DNA from 2 places in the Lysinibacillus sp. DFXJR4 genome. Region 1 is predicted to be linked to the other one. Evidence: a T-box and tRNA genes for the amino acid it is inferred to sense, from the RefSeq annotation. Region 1 holds a T-box; the other holds one or more tRNA genes.
What was found. The T-box of region 1 lies ahead of serS (serine--tRNA ligase). A T-box ahead of a tRNA ligase gene usually reads a tRNA of that ligase, here a tRNA-Ser.
Positions count from the first base shown of each region.

Region 2: it has a tRNA-Ser gene. The T-box ahead of serS (serine--tRNA ligase) is inferred to sense a tRNA for this amino acid. The anticodon was not compared.

Region 1 is NZ_JBXUNW010000029.1:14,341-27,049, forward strand. Features, by position in the region: gene AC2CGN_RS24980 (heavy metal translocating P-type ATPase) at 1-260, opposite strand, end outside; gene copZ (copper chaperone CopZ) at 340-546, opposite strand; gene AC2CGN_RS24990 (metal-sensitive transcriptional regulator) at 588-920, opposite strand; gene AC2CGN_RS24995 (cation diffusion facilitator family transporter) at 987-1,940, opposite strand; gene AC2CGN_RS25000 (ArsR/SmtB family transcription factor) at 1,961-2,290, opposite strand; gene tadA (tRNA adenosine(34) deaminase TadA) at 2,432-2,944, shown strand; gene serS (serine--tRNA ligase) at 3,213-4,493, opposite strand; T-box leader at 4,568-4,784, opposite strand; gene pdxT (pyridoxal 5'-phosphate synthase glutaminase subunit PdxT) at 4,834-5,397, opposite strand; gene pdxS (pyridoxal 5'-phosphate synthase lyase subunit PdxS) at 5,399-6,283, opposite strand; gene pdxR (MocR-like pyridoxine biosynthesis transcription factor PdxR) at 6,388-7,809, shown strand; gene asnB (asparagine synthase (glutamine-hydrolyzing)) at 7,834-9,672, opposite strand; gene AC2CGN_RS25035 (D-alanyl-D-alanine carboxypeptidase family protein) at 9,766-11,097, opposite strand; gene guaB (IMP dehydrogenase) at 11,237-12,700, opposite strand.
Region 2 is NZ_JBXUNW010000007.1:98,356-111,064, forward strand. Features, by position in the region: gene AC2CGN_RS15590 (M20 metallopeptidase family protein) at 243-1,412, opposite strand; gene AC2CGN_RS15595 (YfcC family protein) at 1,452-2,864, opposite strand; tRNA gene AC2CGN_RS15600 (tRNA-Ser) at 3,259-3,326, opposite strand; gene AC2CGN_RS15605 (RNA ligase family protein) at 3,419-4,054, opposite strand; gene AC2CGN_RS15610 (AAA family ATPase) at 4,079-5,035, opposite strand; gene helD (RNA polymerase recycling motor HelD) at 5,443-7,746, shown strand; gene AC2CGN_RS15620 (amino acid ABC transporter ATP-binding protein) at 8,511-9,266, opposite strand; gene AC2CGN_RS15625 (amino acid ABC transporter permease) at 9,280-9,981, opposite strand; gene AC2CGN_RS15630 (amino acid ABC transporter permease) at 9,994-10,701, opposite strand; gene AC2CGN_RS15635 (transporter substrate-binding domain-containing protein) at 10,857-11,732, opposite strand; gene AC2CGN_RS15640 (acyl-CoA dehydrogenase family protein) at 11,767-12,709, opposite strand, start outside.

The DNA of each region.
Region 1 (12,709 bases):
GCTGCACAAGTCATACCCGTAATGTCAAATTCAGTTTTCTGTTTAACAACGCCATAGCCAAGTGCTTCAATTTTCTTTTCAAAATCTACTTCACTTAATTTGGATGAATCGTACTTAATCGTTGATTTTTCAAGCGCCAAATTAACAGTGGCTTGCTCAACACCATCCAATTTATTTAGTCCTTTTTCTATACGCGTAGCGCAGGCTGCACAGGTCATACCTGTTATTTGCAGATTGGCCTCTTTTACTTCTGAACTCATTTCTTTCACCTCTCCTTATACCAATAGGGGGTATATATCATTTAAAATAATAGAGTGCTACTAGAGCACCCTACATATTTTATTTTACATCATAGCCTTGGTCATCAATTGTTTCTTTAATTTGATCTAAAGATACCTTTGCTTCGTCAAATGCAATATCTACTAAGCCTTCTGCTAGGTTGACTTTTACTTGGTCAACGCCAGTTAAAGCTCCCACACTTTTTTCTACTGCATTTACACAGTGTCCACATGACATTCCTTGTACATTTAAAGTAACATTTTGCATAAAATATCTCTCCTCTTTGTTTATATTAAATAGGGGGTATATTATTTTTTCATTAGCTTTTGTATAGTCACCACTAATTCATCCAACACTGCTTCATCACCCTCAGATAAGCGATCGACAACACAGCCCTTTAAATGACCTTCCAATAATATTTTCGCTACACTATTCAAAGCAGACTGTGTGGCAGATAACTGCGTAATAATATCATCACAGTAAACATCTTTTTCAATCATTCCCTTAATGCCGCGAATCTGACCCTCTATACGATTTAAACGAGTTGTTAAATCCTTTTTTACACGTTCAGGATGATGGCTTTTTCGACAAGATGTAACTTCCTCCGTATGACAAGTAGCCTCTTTTGTTGTATCTTCCATTCCATACACCTCCTACTTCACTTTCATCATACTATACCCACGAAGGGTATGTAAAGTAAAAAGTTTTTAATGTTGGTGATCATGAAGAGACGTTTCTGCCTTCAATTGGCATAAAATTGAATTATCATGCTGATGTGCTGCGGTCTCTAATTGAATTGTTACATGCTTAATGCCCTTATGCTCAAGATTATGTTCAATTTCTCGTAAGATATTCTCACTATCCACAATTTTCAACTGATCATCAACCACTGCATGACAGGAAAGTGCATTTGTTCCACTTGTTATTGTCCAAATGTGTAGATCATGTATACTGTGAACACCTTTTGTTTGTTCCATCGTTTGAATAATTTCTTGAATATCGACGTTTGAAGGAGTTCCCTCCATTAAAACATGGACTGCAGCCTTCGTTACATAGTAGCCACTTCTTAATACAAGTAATGCGACAATTACACTTGCCAGCGGATCAGCCCAGCCCCAACCAAAAAACATAATTAGTAGAGCGGCAACAATAGCTCCTACAGATCCCAGCATATCACTTAGCACATGTAAAAATGCACCGCGCATATTTAAATTATCCTTTGTGTCACTGCCTCGCATCATTATCCAAGCTACCAAAATATTGATAAGGAGACCTATCGTACTAATAATGAGCATACCTTTAGTTGCTACTTCTGGCGGATTTGCAAAGCGCTCTATTGACTCGTAGAAAATAAACAATGCTATTAAGATTAATGTTACACCATTTAAAACCGCTGCCAGAATTTCAAAACGTTTGTAACCATATGTTTTACTGTAGCTTGCGGCTTTTTCACCAAACATAAATGCAAGTAATGCTATTGCTAAAGAAATGGAGTCACTTAACATATGTCCTGCATCTGATAAAAGAGCCAAACTATTTGTTAAAAAACCACCAATTGCTTCGATGACCATATATCCCGTAATAATAATAAATGATAAGATTAAAACCTTTTTATTAGCGCCATGTGTATGATCATGGCCGTGATCATGATTATGTCCCATGATTTTTCCCTCCGTTAATTTTAGTTATGTGCAGCATGCTCAATCGCTTGCTTTAGTAGATTCATAATGTGATCGTCATCCTTTGAATAGTATAAGGTCGTTCCCTCTCTTCGAAATTTCACTAAACGTAAATTTTTTAAAAAACGTAATTGATGTGAAACGGTTGATTGCCCTAAATCTAAAATTTCTGCAATGTCATTGACTGAATGTTCGTCTGTACATAATAAATTTAATATACGAATTCTTGTAGGATCACTTAATGCCTTAAAGGTTTGCGATACAACAAAAAGTGTCTCCTCGTCTAAATGCTGATCGTTGTTTACTGGAGTTTCTGTTAATTTTTCATCCATTTAGTTTATCCCCAATCTTTTATATTTATATATGAGCATGTGTTCATATATAAATATATATGGTACTTTTAGGAATGTCAACATTTAAAGTAGCAATTACCAATTAAGCAAGATACACTACTTTATAAGGAGAGATAAGTAGTGGATATTTTCGAAATAGATCGTTTATTTATGAAACAGGCATTAGAAGAAGCAAAGAAAGCCGCTGTACTTGGAGAGGTACCTATCGGAGCTATACTTGTTTACAACGGGGAAATTATTGCAAGGGCCCATAATTTACGGGAAACAACACAAAATGCAACCACACATGCTGAACTGGAGGTTATACAGGAGGCTTGTGAAAAAATTGGTAGCTGGCGTTTAGAAAATACAACACTCTATGTAACGCTTGAACCTTGCCCTATGTGTGCAGGTGCTATTTTACAGTCTCGTGTGCCTCGTGTTGTCTATGGAGCACGGGATTTAAAGGCTGGCTGTGTTGATTCCCTCTATCATCTATTAAATGATGCACGCTTTAATCATGAATGTGAAGTGACTGAAGGTATTTTAGCCGAGGAATGTGGGCAAATATTAACTGATTTTTTCAGGGCTTTACGTGAACGGAAAAAAGCAGAGAAAAAGGCAAGACAGGCTTCTAAAGAAACTTTCACATGAAAGAAGGTGCCTCCAATTGAGACACCTTCTTTTTATAATTATGAGTGTAAAAAACACACTAACCTTCGATAAACATTGCAGTAAAATTGGTTGAGCCACCTACAAAGTTTTGATTTTCACTAAATTTAAGCTTTGTGATGAAGCCAAAAAGCTATTTTAGAAAACCTGGAAGAAGGTATATCTAAAATAGCTTAGGAAAAAATTTTTAGGTGTCCATTTACGGTCTGGAATGCCTATTGCACAGACCTTCCTCGGAGCAGAGTAAACTTTATTTAGGAGCTATTACTTCTTTCCCGCCCATATAAGGTCTTAATACCTCAGGAATTACTACGCTTCCATCCGCTTGCTGATAATTTTCTAGGATAGCCGCTACTGTGCGTCCAATAGCAAGACCTGAGCCGTTTAATGTGTGTACATACTCTGGTTTTGCATTTGCTTCACGACGGAAGCGAATATTTGCTCGACGTGCTTGGAAATCCTCAAAATTAGAGCAAGAAGAGATTTCACGATACATGTTTTGTGCTGGAATCCAAACCTCTAAATCATATTTTTTTGCTGCCGTAAAGCCTAAATCAGCCGTACACATTTTTAGTTTACGGTAAGGTAAGCCAAGTAATTGTAGTACCTTTTCAGCATGACCAGTTAATAGCTCTAGCTGTTCATATGACTCCTCCGGTTTTACAAAGCGCACTAATTCTACTTTGTTAAATTGGTGCTGGCGAATTAAACCACGTGTATCACGTCCCGCAGAGCCTGCCTCTGAACGGAAACATGCACTATATGCAGCAAAGCCCTGCGGCAATGCTTCAACAGATAAAATTTCATCACGATAGAAGTTTGTTACAGGTACCTCTGCCGTTGGAATCATGAAATAATCTGTTTCCTCTACTTTAAATACATCTTCTTCAAATTTAGGAAGATTTCCAGTACCCGTCAAGCTATCACGATTAACAATGACAGGTGGTAGGATTTCCTCATAACCATGCTCCTCTGCATGTAAATCCATCATAAATGTCATTAGCGCACGTTCTAAACGAGCTCCAAGCCCACGATAGAATAAAAATCTACTACCTGTCACTTTTGCTCCACGCTCAAAATCTACAATTTTTAAATCTGTTGCAATATCCCAGTGTGGTTTAATATCAAAATCAAATGTTGGTACCTCACCCCAAGTATATTCCACAACGTTGTCATCCTCTGTTGTGCCCACTGGTACAGATTCATGCGGGATGTTTGGTAAACGCATCATCATATCTTTAAAACGGTCTTCTACATCATTTAATTGGACATCCAGTTCTTTTATTTCATCGCCAACCTGACGCATGCGAGCAATTACTTCATCCGCATTTTCTTTATTACGCTTCATCACAGAAATTTGCTCAGATACTTTATTACGCTCTGCTTTAAGCTCTTCCGTTTTAGCAATTAATTCACGACGCTTGGCATCTAATTCTTCAAAATCATCTAAGTTTCCTAAATCCTCATTACGTGTTAATAGTATTCTTTTAACTTCGGCGAAATTATCACGCACGCGTTTAATATCTAACATCGTTCATACCTCCAGTAGATTCTAGATGATGGGAAATAATAAGTCAGGAGAACACAAAAAAGCCCTCATCCCATAAAAGGGACGAGAGCTACCCGCGTTGCCACCCTAATTGACTAGACATTTAGTCTAATCCACTTATTTCATAACGGCATTTCAGCCGGCGACAGCCTACTTCATTAACTTCGACTGTGCAACTCCAGGACGGATTCACAAGTGTTTTTATCAGCTTTCACCAACCGCTGACTCTCTAAAAAAAACGTGCTTGCTACTACTTCCCATCATCGTGTTCAGTTATTTGAATTTTATCCATACTGTACTATACGTAACGAGATTTTGCAAGTCATACTATAGACGATAAAAAATATTTGAGAATACGTGTATCTTTTGTTAATTCAGGATGAAATGAACAGCCTAATAAATGTCCATCCTGTGCTAAAACAATTTTCCCTTCATGCTCTGCTAGAATTTCAACATCGTCTCCAACAGATACAATATGAGGTGCGCGTATAAAAACAGCAGGGATTGATTTACCTATTTTAGGTATATTGAGGTCTACTTCGAAGCTATCTACCTGTCTTCCATAAGAATTTCTTGCTACTGCTACATTCATGATCGCTAAATGCGGCTCATCATCCACTACTTCATTTGCCAATAAAATTAAACCTGCACAAGTTCCAAACATCGGTAATCCAGTTTTGGCAAGTGTACGAATTGGCTCCAACAGCTCGTATCGATTTAGCAATTTTCGCATTGTTGTACTCTCCCCACCAGGTAGCACAAGTCCATCTAGTTGCTGTAAGTCATTGTGCTGTTTGACCAAGACTACCTCACAGTCTAGAAACTCTAGCATTTGCACATGCTCTCGTACCGCTCCTTGCAATGCTAATACACCAATTCGTTTCATGTTACCAGCCTCGCTCTTGCATACGCTCATTTTGACTGAGCTGTGCAATATCAATGCCTTTCATCGGAACCCCTAGCTCTTTTGATATTTCTGCTAGAAGCTTAAAATCCTTATAATGTGTCGTAGCCTCTACAATTGCTTTTGCAAACTTCTCTGGGTTTTCTGATTTAAAAATACCTGAACCAACGAACACACCATCAGCCCCGAGCTCCATCATTAAGGCAGCATCAGCCGGCGTAGCGACACCACCAGCTGCAAAGTTTACAACTGGTAAACGCCCATTTCGTTTAATTTCTCTTAATAATTCAAATGGTGCTCCAAGTACTTTAGCCTCTGTCATGAGTTCATCCTCTGTCATACCAACTACCTTACGAACTTGCGCATTCACTTTACGAATATGACGCACAGCCTCTACAATATTCCCTGTTCCTGGTTCACCTTTAGTTCGCAGCATTGAAGCTCCCTCACCAATACGTCGAGCAGCTTCTCCTAAATCGCGGCAGCCGCAAACAAATGGTACAGTGTACTCACTTTTTAATAAATGAAACTCTTCATCTGCAGGTGTTAATACTTCGCTTTCATCGATATAATCAACACCCATTGCCTCTAAAATTCTTGCTTCGACTATATGCCCTATACGTGCCTTAGCCATTACTGGAATGGAGACAGCCCCCATAACCTCCTCAACAATTCGAGGATCAGCCATCCGTGCAACACCGCCCGCTTTACGAATATCTGATGGGACCCTTTCTAATGCCATAACAGCTACAGCTCCTGCTTCTTCAGCAATTTTCGCCTGCTCAGCATTTATTACGTCCATAATGACGCCACCCTTTTGCATTTCCGCCATTCCTCTTTTTACTAGCTCTGTTCCTGTCTGTTTCATATATCTAACCTCCACCTTTGTGATGAAGTCTAGTATAATGGAAATTGACTACATCAAAATATCCAGTTTTATTATTATCTATAGGGTCAGGAGGGGAAATATACGTGGATATGCTATTATTTCAACTAGAAAAAGATGGCGAAAAACCGCTCTATGATCAGCTTTATAGCGGCATTAAAGAAGCTATCATTACAAAGAAAATTGCAGTAGGAGAAAAATTGCCATCAAAAAGAAAATTAGCCGATTTTTTGAATATTTCTCAAACAACAATTGAAATTGCATACGCACAGCTACTAGCTGAGGGCTATATTATGTCAAAAGCACGCGTTGGATATTTCGTTGAGGAAATTGATGAGCTTCCCTATATTCAACAGGACACAGTTGCTTCTTTAAGTGAGCTGCCTAAGAAAAAAACATACAAAATAGATTTTAATCCTGCTTCTATTGATATTCATGCATTCCCCTTTCAAACTTGGCGCAAATATGCAAAAGAGCTTTTTGATGATGCTTCAAAGGAATTATTATTAACTGGTGAACCGCAGGGAGAGCTATCTTTACGTACTGAGATTGCAAATTATTTATACCAATCGCGCGGAGTTGTTTGTAGTCCTGAGCAAATAGTTGTGGGTTCAGGGACGGAGCAGCTCCTTCCAATGATTTTACGACTCTTTAATGATGACACTTACTTTGCCCTTGAAAATCCAGGTTATCCAGCCGTACATCGTATGTTTTCTCAGCATAAACGAAAGGTCTATCCAATTACTGTTGATGAAGAAGGGATCTTCATTCATGAACTCGAAAAAACGAGCGCTGACGTTGTATATATCACACCCTCTCATCAGTTCCCAACAGGTGCAGTATTGTCGGCTACAAGACGTGCACAGGCATTAAATTGGGCTGCTCAGAGTACCTCTCGTTATATCATTGAGGATGACTATGATTCTGAATTCCGTTATACTGGAAAACCAATTCCTGCTCTACATGCACTCGATCGAAACGATAAAGTCATTTATATGAGTACCTTTACAAAATCATTAATGCCATCCTTACGAGTTGCTTATTTTGTTCTCCCGCCAAAATTACTCGCAACCTATAATGACGTATTTAATTACTACTCCTCAACAGTACCTAGATTCGATCAACATATTGTTGCTAATTTCATGCGGGACGGTCATTTTGCCAAACATTTAAATAGGATGAGGAAAATTTATCGTAAAAAACATGATAAGCTTACTTCTATTTTAGAAAATTATTCTAAGCAAATTAAAATAACTGGAGAGCAAGCAGGGATGCATATATTATTAGAGGTACAGCATGAACTATCTGAAAAACATTTACAACAGCTCGCCTCTAATGCCGATATCGGTATTTATCCATTATCGGATTACCGCCTAGATCACACTGCAGCATCACAGCCACAATTTTTACTGGGCTTTGGAGGTATACCAGTACATGAAATAGAACATTCCATTGAGAAACTTATGGATTGTTGGGATATAAAAAAGCATCAATCACCCCCACGTTAATGTGGGCTGATTGATGCTTTTCAGTTATGATTCAATTAATTGAATATTATAATGTTCAAACCATGTATGAATTTGCCCTAAATAAGCCAAAAGTTGAGGACCTGCCATTAATTGCCCATACCAAGGAACTTTAAAAGAGCTGCCACCAGACTCAATTAGCTCAATAAGCTTCTGTCGTTCAAATAATTCATGAAGAATTGAATTTTTATCCTTCATTATTTCCCCTAGCCATTTTTGAACACCCGTCGTATAAAGTGGATGATAGGTTTTAGGATACGGATTCTTTTTACGATACAATACTTCTTTGGGCAATAGTTGGTCCATTGCTTTACGAAGTAATCCCTTTTCCATTCCACCTAAATTTTTCATTTCCCAAGGAATATTCCATGTATATTCCACAAGACGATGATCAGCAAATGGAACACGAACCTCAAGACTTGCCCCCATACTCATGCGATCCTTTCGTTCCAACAATGTTTGCATAAACCATACCATATTCAAATAGAACATTTCACGATGCCTTGCCTCTTCTACACTCTCCCCTTGTAGATATGGTACTTCCTTTATTGTTTGCGTATAAACATGCTGTACGTATGATTCAACTGCCAGTTTCTTACGCCATCGATCTTGTAGCATTGTTGTTCTTTCAGCTAGTGAACGAATCCAAGGAAAACCTGTTGTCGTCTCAGTAAACCATGGGTAACCTCCAAAGATTTCATCAGCACATTCACCTGATAAGGCAACTGTAAATTCCTTTTTAATTTCACGACAAAACCATAATAATGATGAATCTACATCTGCCATTCCTGGTGAATCTCTAACAATCACAGATTCCACTAACAAATCAATTAGTTGCTGTTGAGAGATTTCTTCAGCATGATGGTCAGTTTGAAATGTATTTGTCATTTGTTCAATCCAATAAGTATCTGTCGATGTTTGAAATGTATGCGGATTAAAAAAGCGCTCATTATCCTCATAATCTATAGAGTACGTATGAAGTTTATCTTTCCCTTGTTGCTGAAATCTGTTGGATGCAATGCCTGTAATAATACTAGAATCTAAACCACCTGATAGGAAGGTGCAAATTGGTACATCCGAAACAAGCTGTCGTTCAATTGCATCTGTCAGTAAAAAACGGACATGATCTACTGTATCTTCTAATGACTCATCATGATGCTCGCTCTGCAAGCGCCAATACTGCCAAATTCGTACACCTTCCCTTGAGAAGCGCATTGCATATCCCGGACGTAATTCATTAATATTTTGAAAAAGCGCCTTCCCTGGTGTTCGAGAAGGCCCTACAGCTATGATATTGGCTAATCCTTCTGTATTTACGGCTGCTTTTATCAGAGGATGTGCTAGCAGTGCTTTCACTTCAGATGCAAATAGCAAACCATCTTGTTGCTCTGTATAATACAAAGGCTTTACCCCAAGTCGGTCTCTACATAAAAATAGTGATTGTGATTGTTCATCCCATACCCCAAAAGCGAAAATACCATTAAAAAAATCTACACATTGCTCCTTCCATTCAATATAAGCTGTTAGCAAAACTTCCGTATCTGAATGTGTAGTAAATATATATCCTCGATTTTGAAGCTCCTTTCGTAATTCTTCTGTATTATAAAGCTCGCCATTGTATGTAATGACATAATTTGAACCTTCATGAACTTTAGTCATTGGTTGCTTGCCACCGATTAAATCGATAACGGCTAACCGTCGATGGCCAAATGCTATATGCTCATTACACCAAATATTTTCATCATCGGGACCGCGCTTTTTTAAAGTTTGCGTCATTAACTTGATGATTTCTTCACTTGTTCTTAAATCTTTTTGAAAGCTAGCCCACCCTGTAATCCCACACATTTAGCCACATCCTTTCGCCTATTAGCGTATGCAGTATTGCTCTAAAATGTGAAAAAGAACACGTAATAATTTACGTGTTCTTAAATGATTAAATTAAAATAAGCCGCCAACAAAGTCGGAGATACCACCCCATAAGTTGCCAAAGAAGTTACCGATACCTTGGAAGAATAATGAGATACCACTAGCACGCTCCACAGCCTCTGTAGTGACAACATCAGCTGTTAGTTCCTTACCATCAATGAAACCGTAATCAGTACCCTCTGAGCGCTCAATAACTACCTTTCCGACAACTGTATCCTTTTTAACCTCTGCTTCTAAACTCTTTTTATCTAATACTAGTTTCGGTTTATATAAATCTTTATCAGATGACTTCATCATAAAAGATACAGGCTCTTTTACAGCAATGGCTACTTTCTTTTCTTTCCCTTTCGTAACTTTTACGGTTTTCTGATCTTTAAACGCATACTTCGCTGGAATAATTTCTTGTTTTGAGAATTGTGAAAAACCATAGTTAAATAATTTAGCGGTTTCGTCGAATCGAGCTTTTTTTGATTCCTGCCCATTTGCATCTACAGCCTTCATAACAACAGAAATTAAACGAGTACCATTGCGCTCTGCAGTACCTGTAAAGCAATGTCCAGCAAAGTTTGTTGTACCCGTTTTTAATCCATCAACGCCTTGATATTGGTGCAATAATCCGGGCAGCATTAAGTTCCAGTTTCTCATTTCAATTCGATCATCTGTACCTTCACGGAACGTTTTTTCTGCAATTTTAGACGTTTCTAATACGTTTGGATGATCTTTAAGTAAATGATATGCTAATTTGGCTACAGATTTAGCAGGCATTACGTTTTCATCTGATGGTCCAGTGCCAGCTGGATGCATTCCAAATAAATCTGCATTGTTAAGTCCAGTAGAATTCACGAATTTATAGTCTTTAAGACCAAGCTTTTCAGCCTTTTTATTCATCAGCTTTAAAAACTCAGCTTCAGTACCTGCAATTGTTTCTGCAATACCTACTGTGGCAGCATTTGCTGAATAAATGGCCATTGCTTCATATAATTCACGGATTGTGTAAGTTCCATCTCTACGCAATGGTACATTACTTAACGCACGGTTTTGTGACATACGATACGTATAATCAGTTACATGATATTCCTGATCCCACTTAACTGTACCTGCATCAATTGCGTCCAATAACAGGTATTCTGTCATCATTTTTGTCATACTTGCAATACCTAGTGAAGTATCTGCATTTTGTTCATATAAAATTTTTCCTGAATCTGCGTCAATTAAAATCGCAGCATCCACATGTAGTCCTAAATCTGTTTCTGCATTTGCCTTCGCAGGAATACCTGCAAAAATACTAAATAACAAAACCGGAATTAGGAGCAAGCGTAATAGGGTGTTCATTGTCTTTTTCACCTTTAAAGCCCTCCAAAAAATAATCTTGTCCACGACATTTTATCATAGATAGTAACTTACGTGGGTACTCTCTAACATAAAAAAGCTCTCGAGCCATCTTTGTAGACGATTCGAGAGCATAAAAGTTGCTAGTAATATATTACATCGAATAATTCGGTGATTCTTTTGTGATTTGTACATCATGTGGATGTGACTCACGTAAACCTGCACCTGTCATTCGAACGAACTGGGCATTTTCACGTAAGAACTCTAAATTAGGCGATCCGCAATATCCCATACCTGCTCGAATACCACCAATAAGTTGATAAATTGTATCTGCTAGAGGTCCTTTATAAGGAAGTCTACCTTCAATTCCCTCCGGTACTAATTTCTTCGCATCTTCTTGGAAATATCGATCTTTTGATCCTTTTTCCATAGCTCCAATTGAACCCATACCACGGTAAACTTTGAAGCGTCGTCCTTGGAAAATTTCAGTTTCACCAGGTGATTCTGAAGTACCTGCTAGAAGTGAACCAAGCATTACAACATTACCACCCGCTGCAAGAGCCTTTACGATGTCTCCAGAGTATTTAATACCTCCATCAGCAATAATCGTTCTACCAAGCTCACGAGCCACTGTAGCGCAATCGTAAACAGCTGTAATTTGTGGTACACCTACACCAGCTACAACACGTGTAGTACAAATAGATCCTGGACCAATACCAACCTTAACTACATCTGCACCAGCTTCAAATAAAGCACGTGCACCTTCACCTGTTGCTACGTTACCAGCAATAATCTCTAGCTCTGGATACGCTTCACGGATTGAACGAATTGTTTGTAATACGCCCTCCGAATGTCCATGTGCTGTATCAATTACTACGATGTCAACCTGAGCCTCCACAAGCTTCTCTATACGTACCATCGTATCTTTTGAGACACCAACTGCAGCGCCTACTAATAAACGACCATGTATATCTTTTGCAGCGTTAGGGAATTCAATTACTTTTTCAATATCCTTAATTGTAATTAACCCTGTTAATTTACCTTCATCATCTACAATTGGTAGCTTTTCGATTTTATATTGTTGAAGAATTTTTTCAGCATCCTCTAAAGTCGTACCAACAGGAGCTGTAATCAAATCTTCTTTTGTCATAACATCTTCAATTTTTAATGAATAGTCAGAGATAAAACGTAAGTCACGGTTTGTAATAATTCCTACTAATTTTTGATTTTCCATACTATCAACAATCGGTACACCAGAGATTCGGTATTTACCCATTAAGTGCTCAGCATCGAAAACTTGGTGAGTCGGAGTTAAGAAGAATGGGTTTGTAATAACACCGTTTTCAGAACGTTTTACTTTTTCTACTTGTTCAGCTTGCTCATCAATTCCCATGTTTTTATGGATAATACCGATACCACCTTGACGTGCCATAGCAATTGCCATTTTAGACTCTGTCACTGTATCCATACCAGCACTAACCATTGGAATGTTTAATTTAATCTTTGGCGTTAGTTGAACTGATAAATCAACATCTTTCGGTAATACTTCGGAATGAGCTGGTACTAATAATACATCATCAAAAGTTAAACCCTCTTTGGCAAATTTAGTTTCCCACATTTTCGTAAC
Region 2 (12,709 bases), on a different contig from region 1:
TATTTACCAATTAGTATATTAAGATTTTGCTACTTTTCTTTTCACCTACCATAAATCTCTCCTACTATTTAACACTTTCCATAATCAAATAAAATTTGCGACAGCTAAAGTATTAAAAGTTAATCAACTAAATCGTGTGTAGTTTGTTTGAAGGACACTGAAAATTAAAAAAGTCGATTTGCATCACTTTTTTTGTGGCAAATCGACTTTTTCAGTGCCCTCCTCGTTTGGGAGTTCATTTTTTAAGGACAAAGTGTACGTGCTATATTTTCAAAATAGCGGACACCATAAATAAGTGCGTCTTCATCAATCCTAAAGCGCGGATGATGTAGTGGGAAAGCTTCTCCAAAATCTACATTATGTACGCCTATAAATTGCATAGAAGAAGGGACAACCTCTGAAAAATCTGCGAAATCCTCTGTTCCAAACATTGGTGCAGGCAATTCTTTAACCCCTGTCTCTCCGACAATATCACTAGCTACTCTGCGAGATAATGCCGTTAGCTCCTTATCGTTCGTCACCGAGGGACAACCCAGCTCCCATTTAATTTCTACTGTTGCTCCATGCATGTAAGCAATACTATGAACGATTTTCTCTAAATGTTCACGTGCTTCCACCCGAACTTTAGCATCTAGAGAGCGAATCGTTCCACCAAGCTCAGCTGTTTCAGCAATGATATTTAATGCTGTCCCACAGTGAAATTTAGCAACCGTTAAAACAGGGGCATGAATGCTCGGTACTTTTCTGGATACAATTGTTTGCAATGCCATAACAATTTCTGAGCCAATTAATAAAGGATCAATTGAAACCTCAGGTGTAGAGGCGTGACCACCACGCCCATATAACTTAATTTCAAAATCATCTGCTGCTGCAGTAAATTTACCATCTTTTATTGCAAATTGCCCCACTTCATAATCAGGGCTTACATGTAGTGCAAAAGCAAAATCTACATTATCTGCAATACCTAAAGACACAAGCTGTGCGGCACCACCTGGAGTGACCTCCTCAGCGTGCTGGAAGACAAATCGAATTTCTCCATTAAAATCTGTCCCACGTTCAGCTAATACTTTAGCCGCCCCCAGTAACATTGCCGGATGTGCATCATGACCACATGCATGCATAACCCCAGAATTTTGTGATTTAAATGAAAGATCAGTTTCTTCCTCAATCGGTAATGCATCAATATCTGCTCGTAATAAAATTGTATGACCATTACCTTCCGTTTTAGTTCCTCTTAAAAATGCACATACACTAGTTTCTGTAAGGCGTTTAACGTCTAAATGTGGGAATGTTTTTAACTGATTATAAATAAATTGTGCCGTTTTATGTTCTTGATATGATAATTCCGGATACATATGTAAATGCTGTCGCCATTTAATAACCTGTTGCTTCAAAACGTCTGTTCCAACCATAGTATATTCCCTTCTCTCTATCAATTTTTATTCAATTTGTTAAAACGGTCCATAGTTCATGACATGTGCAATAACTAATAAAACAATCGCCAAACCTGTCTGAATAAGAAAATATGGGAAAACCCACTTAACCCATTGGGAGAATGGGATACCTGAAATAGCCAATCCTGCTAATAAAATACCACTTGTTGGAATAATCATATTGGAGATACCATCACCAAACTGGAAAGCCAATACGGCTGTTTGCCTTGTCACACCAATCAAATCTGCTAAGGGTGTCATAATAGGCATCGTTAAAGCTGCTTGTCCGCTTCCAGATGGTACTAAGAAGTTCAAACAAAGTTGAAGCAAAAACATCCCAACTGCGTTAATAGAAGCAGGTAATACACTTACTGCATTTGCTACAAAATAAAGAATTGTATCAATTAGTCCTCCTGCAGTTGTAATGACTAAAATCGTTTGAGCAAAGCCTATGATTAAAGCTCCCTCAACCATATCGCGTGCACCAGAAATAAATCCTTCAGCCATTTTATTTGGACTAACCCTACAAATCACAGACATAATAATACTGCTTAATAGAAAAATCCCGCCAATTTCACTAATGTACCATTGAAATTTTATAACCCCAACAATTAAAGCAATAAAGTTTCCTAGTAGAACGAGTAACGCCAGTAAATGACTGGTACTCATCTTAAAGTCTAAATCTATTTTAATACTCTCTTCTCGTTTAAATTTCCCATAAATCCCTTTAGACGGATCATTTTTTACTTTCTTTGCATGCTTATATATATAAAGAACTGTCAAAATATAAAAAACAAAGAAAACGATAATCCGATAGGACATTCCCGAATACATTGGTAATTCAGCTATCGTTTGAGCAACACCAATATTAAACGGATTCGTAATTCCTGAAGTAAAGCCAGTAGCTAAAGTTCCTAGTATCACTATCGCAAACCCTGTAATAGCATCCATTCCTAATGCCATTGTTAAGGGAATAACGATCGCAATATAAACAAGTGTATCTTCAGCCGAACCTATTAAAGTTCCTAAACTAGCAAAAATTAAAACAAGAATAGGTATTAATACATACTCCTGCTTCCCAAATTTACAAGCCATTACTTTAATAAATGAATCAATGGCCCCTGTTTTTTGCATTATCCCTAGTGCTCCACCGAATAAAAAAACAAATAAAATAATAGATGCACCTTCAAGCATTCCTAAATGAACACTATTAAACATTTCAAGAAAACCAACAGGATTTGAATCGATATAGTGAAATGATTCCGGATCTACAACCATTCTCCCGTTACTCTCAATCCGATCATACTGACCTGCTGGCAAAACGTATGTTAGTATTGTCATCGTGATAATGATGATAAACATTAAAACAAACGCATTAATCCCCTTTATTCGTGACACTTCTACCTCTTTTTCTTGGTGCTGGTTCGCCATGCACTTCACCCCTAACGAAAAAATGTAGTATAGAAAGCTTTCCAATTGCGTTTGAGACATTTACAATATATACCCTAATTCAAACTATTTATTGTAGTTATCACCCACCTATTTTTCCACCAAACGGAAAAGTATTCTGTTTAATGGAAACTTTATAAACAAGAATAAAAAACAAAAATTAAAATGTCAATATTTTTAGATAATTCTGTACAATAAAATTATTATTCTTCTACTAAGTTGGCTTCTCCCCATAGAAAAACCCCCTTCAAGGGTTATAGGGCAATAAAAATTTAAAAAAGCCGATTTGCATCACATTTTTTGTGGCAAATCGACTTTATCAGTACCTCCAAGTTTATAAGGAGACCTTTTAATAACACGTTAACATTTTATTAAGTGAGGATAACAGGAATCGAACCCGTAACCCCTTTTCTATAGGGATATGCAGCCCTTGCATTCTTCCTCATAATATATAATTTTTGATTGATTGATGTAGTATTACATTTTTCTCAGTCCCTTTTTACTATTTTGAAATCACATTTTCTCCTACATCAGGTTTATTTTAAACGATTAGGAATGACTTCTTCTTGTAACCAATGCTCACTTGTTTGAACATGATCCATTCTGACAAATTTCCCTAAATTGAATTGGAAATCGTCGTAATGAAATGAACCAGCATTTCTAATGACATACCCTTCTTGTTCACCATCAAACAGTGATATACCCGTAAATGTACGTTTTATTTTTTCTTCATCGAAAATCCCTCGATATAAAACAGGTACCGTTTCAATACCTAACTCAGCAGCAAAGGCAATCGTCTCATCCCAGCTAAAACAAATATTATCTTCATTCCAAATACTAAACAAATAAAAGTAGCTTGTTAACGCTTGATAATAAATGGAATGCTTGGCGTAAACATTTTCTCCACATAATCGCCAATCATTTGGAATCCTATACGCAAAACTCGCGTGAAATGTTTTTACCCAATGTCTAGAGGGATGGTTGGCTGAATTGATACTTCTAGCATGCATATAGTCTCTGTAAAGGGTTGTGCCTTCCCCATCTAATTTTTCAGTGACAACCACTTCTTTTCCTAAAAAGTGATTCACGTTTTTAGCAACTTTATCATCATGGGTATAGCCCCTGCTCCAAGGTAAATGAAAGCTTCTTGGGTATTTTTTTAATTTCGACATATCATCACTTCCTTTCCCTATTATTTATTTAGCAAATTGATCTGCTTCACGGAAAAAGTAAAGCCTCGTTAATAAATCACCATCTAATAGATGATAAATTTCACTGCCACCTTTATCGCCCCCATACTGTATTAACATATGGAATTGCACTAAATAAACGACCTTTAAAACAAAGTTCTTCTCAAAGCCTAACTCTAATAAAAAATGACAAACCAGTTGAGCAGATACATTTTCATGTCCAAAATAGCCATATCGTTGTTGGAATGGTTTATATTTTTTACAAAATGGCTTGCCGACATCATGAAACAATGCAGCTATTTGTAATGCCAATTTGTCGCTCTCCATATAGTATTCATTGATATAGGCTAATACGAAATACGTATGCTGACATAATAAAAATTGATGGAATGGGTTTTCTTGATTGAATTGATAAATTTCTTTAAAAAGTGGGATTGATCGAAGTGTTTGAAAAAGCTCTTCATAGGTGGGCTGGCTTTGAATGAGTGCAATAAATTGCTGTCGAGAAATTTCATAGGGACTTGAATCATGTACAATATGCACTACATCAAATCCTTCTCCTACTGTTGGGAATTCTAAATGCTTTCTCATTTTTTCCATCACCAATAATGGTACATGCCGCTTCCGTTGTTGGTTTCTAGCTACACAAATTGAATAAGGTGTATCAAAGTAATAGCATTCCTTCTTAATGGTGCTTGGCAATTTACGAAGTGCAAACACCCTGCGGTCCCTTTCAATATTTGTGGCATCAACTATGACAGAAAAACCTTTTGCCACTAAATTATTTAAACGCTCATATAATGTACGAAAGACTACACGTGATTTTTGCTTCGTTGCATCGCCAAACAATTCCTGACGTATTGCATCACTCGAAAGAATGACCGCATTTTCGCTTATTGCTAACTGTTTCACAAATGTACTTTTTCCACTCCCAGGCAACCCCACTGTAAAGATTACCTTCATCCTTTTCACCTCCCTTCAAGATTCTATATCGTGTACCGTGTCAAATTCTTTAGGTATGGATGCTATTAATTTTAACAATAATTTATTGTAATCAGTCATATTGTGTCGGGATAGTACATATAAAAAAGACTGCTCCACCTTTTTGTAGAGCAATCTGTATGTATTAATATTTTATTACCTTACACTGTTATTGTATCATAAATTTACAAAAATTACTAGACTATACTTCTTTGCGAAGTAGATGTATGATAAATTTCCTGATTCAATCACCCTACTTTTCCCCTTGGGATAAAGGTGTTTGGACAACCATTTAATAGAGAATCACAATTACCTTCATTTTCACCATCTTTATAGGTGAGGATTACTGCCACAGGAAGAGAAAAATTGGAGAGGAATGTGAGTAAACTTTGGAAAATCAAAAAGAATGGCTAGAAGAAAAGCATTACCTAGAGCATAGTTTAAATCTCATTGATTACAAAAAAAATGAATTACTGCTAAAGGAAAAAGGCTTCAAAGAAAATGCTGTCGCCCTGAAGAAATCCTTTTGGAACGATGTCAGAGTTAATTTAGATACTGCTGAAGATGTTGACGAAACCTTTTTTGCGATTAAGCAACAGGTAGAGCTTCTATCTGACTCAGAGCTTGCACAGCAACGTGCAATTCGTAACGTAAAGGTATACGAACGTTTACAACAATCACCCTATTTTGCTCGTATTGACTTTTTACAAAATGGGCACCAAGATCCTTTAAAAATTTATATAGGTGTAGCCACATTATTGGACGAACAGGATGACAATATAGTTATTTATGATTGGCGTGCACCTATATCGAGTATGTACTATGATTACACACCTGGCGATGCAACCTACGAAACATTAGGTGAAGAAATTCATGGTGAAATGTTACTAAAACGCCAATTTATAATTAAAAATGGGCAGCTACAATCCATGTTTAATACTGGTCTTACCATTGGTGATGACTTATTGCTTGATATTCTTGCGCAAAACGCAAACGAACATATTCGTAGTATCGTTGCAACGATTCAAGCTGAACAAAATAAGATTATTCGACATGTTCACTCACGCTATCTCATCGTAGAGGGTGTTGCGGGTAGTGGTAAAACAGCTGTTGCTTTACAACGAGTAGCCTATCTATTGTATCGTTATCGCAATGAAATGACTGCAGATCAAATTTTACTGATTACACCTAATCAACTTTTTAATCAATATGTCCATACGGTCTTACCTGATTTAGGTGAGGACAATATGCAGCAATTGACGTTCATTGAGTATGCTGAGAAACGTTTAGGTCGACAGTTCCAATTAGAATATCCTTATGAGCAGCTTGAAGATCTTTTAACAGAAAAGAATGACGCTCATTATCGAACAAAATTAAGTACTATTTCTTTTAAAGCGAGTCTTACTTACAAACAATTAATGGATCATTATGTAAGCTATTTATCGAAGAAAGGCTTATTATTTAAAAATATTGTTTTTCGTGGAGAACGAATTATTCCAGCCCAAGTGATTTCGGAATATTTCTATTCTTTCCCTTTCACAATGTCGATACCTGATCGCCTACAATTAGTGAAAGAATGGTTATTGCAGCAATTAACGAAATTTGAAAGGGATGAACGAAGAAAGGAATGGGTAGAAGAAGAGGCTGAACTATTAGACAAGGAGGACTACTCCAAGTCCTACAAGGAGCTTTTATTTGAGGGACGCTATACAGAAAACTCTTTCGATGATTTTGATCAAGAACGCAAAAAATTAGCGAGACAAATTACCAAAAAACACTTTAAACCATTACGCAGCTCCGTTCATCAGTTAAGGTTTGTCCATATATTAGGTACGTATCGACAACTCTTTGATTTGCATAGTCCCGTTCATAAAGAATTACAGCACCTTATGCCGGACAATTGGGAGGATATTTGCCAGCGAACTCTCCCTAATTTAGCAAAACGTCTGATTGCCTATGAGGATGCAGCACCATTTTTATATTTACAGGACAAAATAGAAGGGCAACAGACAAATACGATGATCCGTCATGTATTGATTGACGAAGCCCAAGATTATTCGCCATTCCAATTAACGGTTTTACAGCAGTTATTTCCAAAGGCACGTATGACCATTTTAGGAGATGGACATCAAACGATTCATCCGCATACCTTTAGTAATCCTTCATTGCTTGACCCTCAATTATATGGGGATCAGGCAGAAAAAATGATTTTAACGAAAAGCTATCGTTCGACAAAGCAAATTATTCAACTCACTGCTAAGATTTTAAATGATAGTAGTCAAGTAGAGGCATTTAACCGAAATGGTCCAGAACCATCGATTACTATTGTGCCGAATGAATTGGCATTAACTGAGCAAATTATCCAAAGCATCAACGATCTCTCTACCAAATTTGAAACCATTGCTGTAATTTGTAAAACTGCAGCTGAATGCTCTGATGTTTATGAGCAATTAAGCAATCAAATAGATATTCAACTGATTAACCACAATACCAAGCAATTTAAAAAGGGTATATTATTACTGCCAGCATATATGGCAAAAGGTATCGAATTTGATGCAGTTCTTATCTATAATGCATCTGCTGCTAATTACTCAAGAGAAAACGAACGTAACTATTTCTATACGGCCTGCACGAGAGCTATGCATGAGTTGCGCATTTATGCCATCAACCAATTAACGTATTTTCTACAATAATAGGACACAGGTGAATCTGTTCTTTACAGATTTTCCTGTCATGTTGTTGAAATACTATTATGTCAATGAAATCAAGGTGACAAATTAAAAGTATAGTCCTTTTTCAAAACGAGGGGTTAATCTCCGTTCCGACTGAGTGCTTTCCTGGGGGCGTCCGATGAGCCGCTTCACTCGCACTGCTCGCTCCAGGGTCTCATCTGTGACGCTGAATCCCCGAGGAGTCACTCATTCTACACTCCAATCAACCACTGCTCATAGTATTTTCTTCTGGCATTTCACACAAATTAATAGTGATAAATTTGAAGTCTTAGCCATCACTATATTGTGCAAAAATGGAGCTTTGATAACATTTTTCTATGTGAATGCAGAGCGACAGTAATAAGTGGCTTTTTATGTAAAGTGAAAAAGTAGTTTTATGCATAGAATGTAGGATGACAGCTATAGAATTGTACCACTATTGTATCCATTTAATGATGGTGAGTAACATGTTTTTTTTACTTTTGAGGGAAGAAAATATTTAAAATTCTACACTATTGCAGATTGGAGTGCAAGGCTACTCGACTCCCGTGGGATAGCGAGACAGACGAGACCCTGCACGGAGCGTCAGCGCAGGAAGCGGCTCGTCGCTCGCCCACAGGAAAGCGAGTAGCCTGGAACGGAAATTACCTTCATTTTGACTAAATACTCACAAAGAGTCCCTTGACCATTTAGTTTTTCAACACTATGACAGGAGAATCTGTTCTTTACAGATTCTCCTGTCATTTTTATATATAGAAAGTGTAGTCTTCTGGAATAACACGTTTAAGGAATTTTTTTGTTCGCTCTTCTTTTGGATTCACAAATATATCATGTGGACTTCCTTCCTCTACAACGACTCCACCATCCATGAATATCACTCGATTAGCTACATCCTTTGCAAAGCCCATTTCATGTGTGACAACAAGCATCGTTGTACCCTCAGCTGCTATGTTTTTCATGACCTGTAGTACCTCACCGACTAACTCTGGATCAAGTGCAGAGGTTGGTTCATCAAATAAAATAATATCTGGGTTTAATGCTACTGCTCGTGCAATCCCTACCCGTTGCTGTTGACCTCCAGACAACTGACTTGGATAGGCATCATACTTTTCCGAAAGTCCTACTTTATCAAGTGCCTTCTTACCAATCTCAATTGCCTGTGCTTTCGGTACCTTTCGACCAATGATAAGGCCCTCTGTCACGTTTTCCAAGGCCGTTTTATTAGTGAAGAGATTGTAGTTTTGAAAGACAAATGCTACACGCTGACGAATTGCATGGACGTCTTTTTTCTTTACATGTTGAAAATCGACTTGAATATCTCCAAATGTTGCATGTCCTTGATCAGCATTTTCTAAAAAATTAATGCATCGTAATAAGGTTGTTTTCCCTGAACCACTAGGACCTAAAATAACAACAACATCACCTTTATCAATGGCTAAATCGACGCCCTTTAAAATTTCATTATTACCAAATGATTTATGGATATTTTTAATCTCTAACATGCTTCATCACCCCTCAGGCATTTGCCGCTTTAAATTTACTTAAATGCTTTTCATATCGTTTAAAGAGAAATTCAACGGTACTACATAAAATTAAGTACACAATGAAAATATCAATATATGCTTCTACATAATTGTAACCAACATTGGCAGCTACCTTAGCCTTCAATGTGATTTCAGGTAAAGACATAGCATAGCCTAAAGATGTCGCTTTAATAAGATTAACAGTAGCTGTACAAATATTTGGCATAGCCACCACTAAGGCTTGTGGAATAATTATTCGGCGATATGCCTGAAATGTCGTTAAGCCCGTTGCATGCGCTGCCTCCAACTGGCCTTTTTCAATCGTACTTAAAGCAGAACGAAATACCTCAATTAAAATAGCTGTCGTACTAAAGGCAAAAACAATAAATGCATACCAAATAGGATTGATTTTATAAATATCATAGTTTATATTGTATTTTTCAAAAATAATTTTTAGCATTAACGGAATGCTACTATACATAATAAAAATTTGAATAATTATGGGTGTTCCTCTAACAAAGGAAACATAAATCTTTGCTAAATGATGAATAACTGGAATTTTATTAATCCGTGTTAATGCCAGTAAAAAACCAAGTGGCAAAGCAATGAGCAACGCAACAACTGTTACAAGGAGTGCAATAGGAACACCTGATAATGCTACAAAAAAGGTTTCAAGTAAAAATTGATAATTCATGGTTTCCCCTCCCTACGTTGTTTCTAATGTCTTTTTCCCTTTGCCAAAAAACTTTTCCAGCATAGCAAAGAATTTTTCAATAATAATTGAAAGCACCCAATATACAATAGCTAAAGCAATATATATCTCTAATGCATGTGCATTTATATTACTAGCAATAATTAAATTTGCCTTCCCAACAATATCAATTAAGCCAATCGTATAAGCAAGTGCCCCCTCCTGTAATAACGCAATCATACCGTTCCCAAAGTTTGGTAAGGCAACAACAAGTGCTTGGGGGAAAATAATACGTCGATAGGCTTGAATTGGCGTTAATCCTACACTAACAGCCGCTTCAAATTGACCTTTAGGAATTGCTAAATAGGCAGAACGTATCACTTCTGACATAATTGCAGCGAACTGCAACGTAAATGTCACAACAACAAAAATAGCTGTTTCAATCGAATGCAGATTTATGCCAACATTTTCTGCTAATGCCGGTACACCATAATAGACAAGAAATAACAGGACAATTGATGGTGTACAACGCATAATTGTTGTATATAGATTCGCTAATTTTTGTAACAATTTTACTGAGCTTAACTTTGCAGCTGCTAATAATAAGCCAAATATTGTGCCTAATACGATGGAAGATCCTGCAACTAAAAATGTCACTTTTAAAAAGGGCAATAATACAGGGATTGAATTCCAAATGTATGATGCATCAAAATACTTCTCCATTTCCTCACCAACTTTTATAAATATCTGATTATAGCGTAGTAAATTTTTCTTTGTATGAATAAAGACTGCTGAGTATACTGACTCAACAGCCTTTTATTGATAGTAGCAGCTGCTAACACCTTCTCTTCCGAAGAGAATTCATTAATTACCGCCTATTAACGGTTCACTTTTTCTAACACTTCAAATAAATCTCGCCCATAAAACTTTGTGCTTAATTCATTTGTTTTCTTCTGCTCTTTAATCTGTGCGATAGCTTTATCATATGCATCTGCAAATTCTTGTTCCTTTTTATTAAACAATGGCCATGTTTTGATAACAGCAAATTCATTGTAAACAACATCATCTTTTAAGTTATAGTAAGGACCATCCTCTGCTAAAACTTGTTGCTTAAATGGACCTTCAATCATAACACCGCCATCCACACGTTTTTCATTTACCCATTGCACCACATCAACCGTAAATGCATCTCCAGCCTGTAATTTTACTTTATTGTCAGGATGAGCTGTGTTGTACTCATCAATAATTGTATACTGGGCATTATTCGCAGCAATCGGTGCTAATGCATAGCCTTTTTTCGCGAAGTCTTCTAATGTTTTTATACCTTCATCTTCTTTTCGTAATACTAAACCAGCACTACTTAATCCTAAAAATTCTTTCGGGAAAATAAACTTTTCTGTACGTTCCTGTGTAAAGAATGCATTTTTAACCCCTACTTGATATTTTCCTTGCTCAACACCAATCAATAAATCATCACTTGTTGTCCCTACATACTCAAACTTATATTCAGGTAATAATTCATCCACTAGCTTCATCACTTCAACATCATAGCCTGTTGGATTCCCTTTATCATCTATATAACTAATTGGCTTAGAAGCCTGATCAAAAGCAACTTTCACTGTACGTACTTTTACGCCATCAGCATCCGTTCCTTTATCTGATGAGGATTCTTCTGAATTACAGCCTGCTAAAATGGCAAGTGAAGCCAATCCTATTGCAGCGAATTTGAAAATCTTGTTCTTTTGTTTAAACATATGTCATTTCTCCTTATTTTCAATGGTTTTTCCATTAATTTTCCTTCAATTTTTGCTGTTTAATTGCTGCCGTTGCAAGCTTAATAATAGTCATATCATCCATTGGCGGATTATGCAGACCAGCACGAACATTTCGATAATAGCGTTGCAATGGATTTGTTAACTGCAAGCTCTTTGCCCCCACCACTCGCATTGCTTTGTCTACAACGTCAATCGCTAAATTCGTTACGGTATGTTTAGCCACAGCCATTTCATTTGTTAAAAATTCGCGTCTTGCTGGATCATCATAAGCCTCTGCTACACCGTATAAGACAAAGCGTGCCTGATGTAGCTTTAATTCTATGTCGCCTAGAAGCTGCTGGACATTGGGTAAAGTACTTATTGGAGCATTTAGGCTATTCGGTTGATGATGATTAGCAAAATATAGTGCAAAGTCACGGGCTGCCTGCGCAATACCTAAGTAAGTTGCTGGAATATGTAGAATCCACCCATTTATTTTGCCACCGCTAGGATGACTAGGTAATTCTACTAAGTAATTACTAGGAACAACTACATCAGTTAGTACTAAATCATGGCTACTTGTTCCTCGCATTGCAGACATCTCCCAGTTTTCTTCAATGGAGAGACCTTTCACATCTTTATGAATCAAGAAGAAGCCAATTTGATTTTTTTCCTCAATCCATGCTGATGTTAAGAAATAATCGAGCACTGGAGAGGCCGTTGTAAAAATTTTACGCCCGTTTAATAGCCATCCTTGTTTTGTTGAAATAGCATTTGTTCCAGGTCGCCCTCCACGTGTTGGACTCCCTGTTGCTGCTTCACTAACAGCTCGATTGATAATAGCACCCTTTTTTATTTCTGGCGCAAGTAAATGCAGTGCATCATCTGCCCATAATTTTGTCTCATATATTTCTCCTACAACACCAAGTGTCCAACCTAATGAGAGGGAAGCATTTTCGTCATAGCTTGCTAATGTT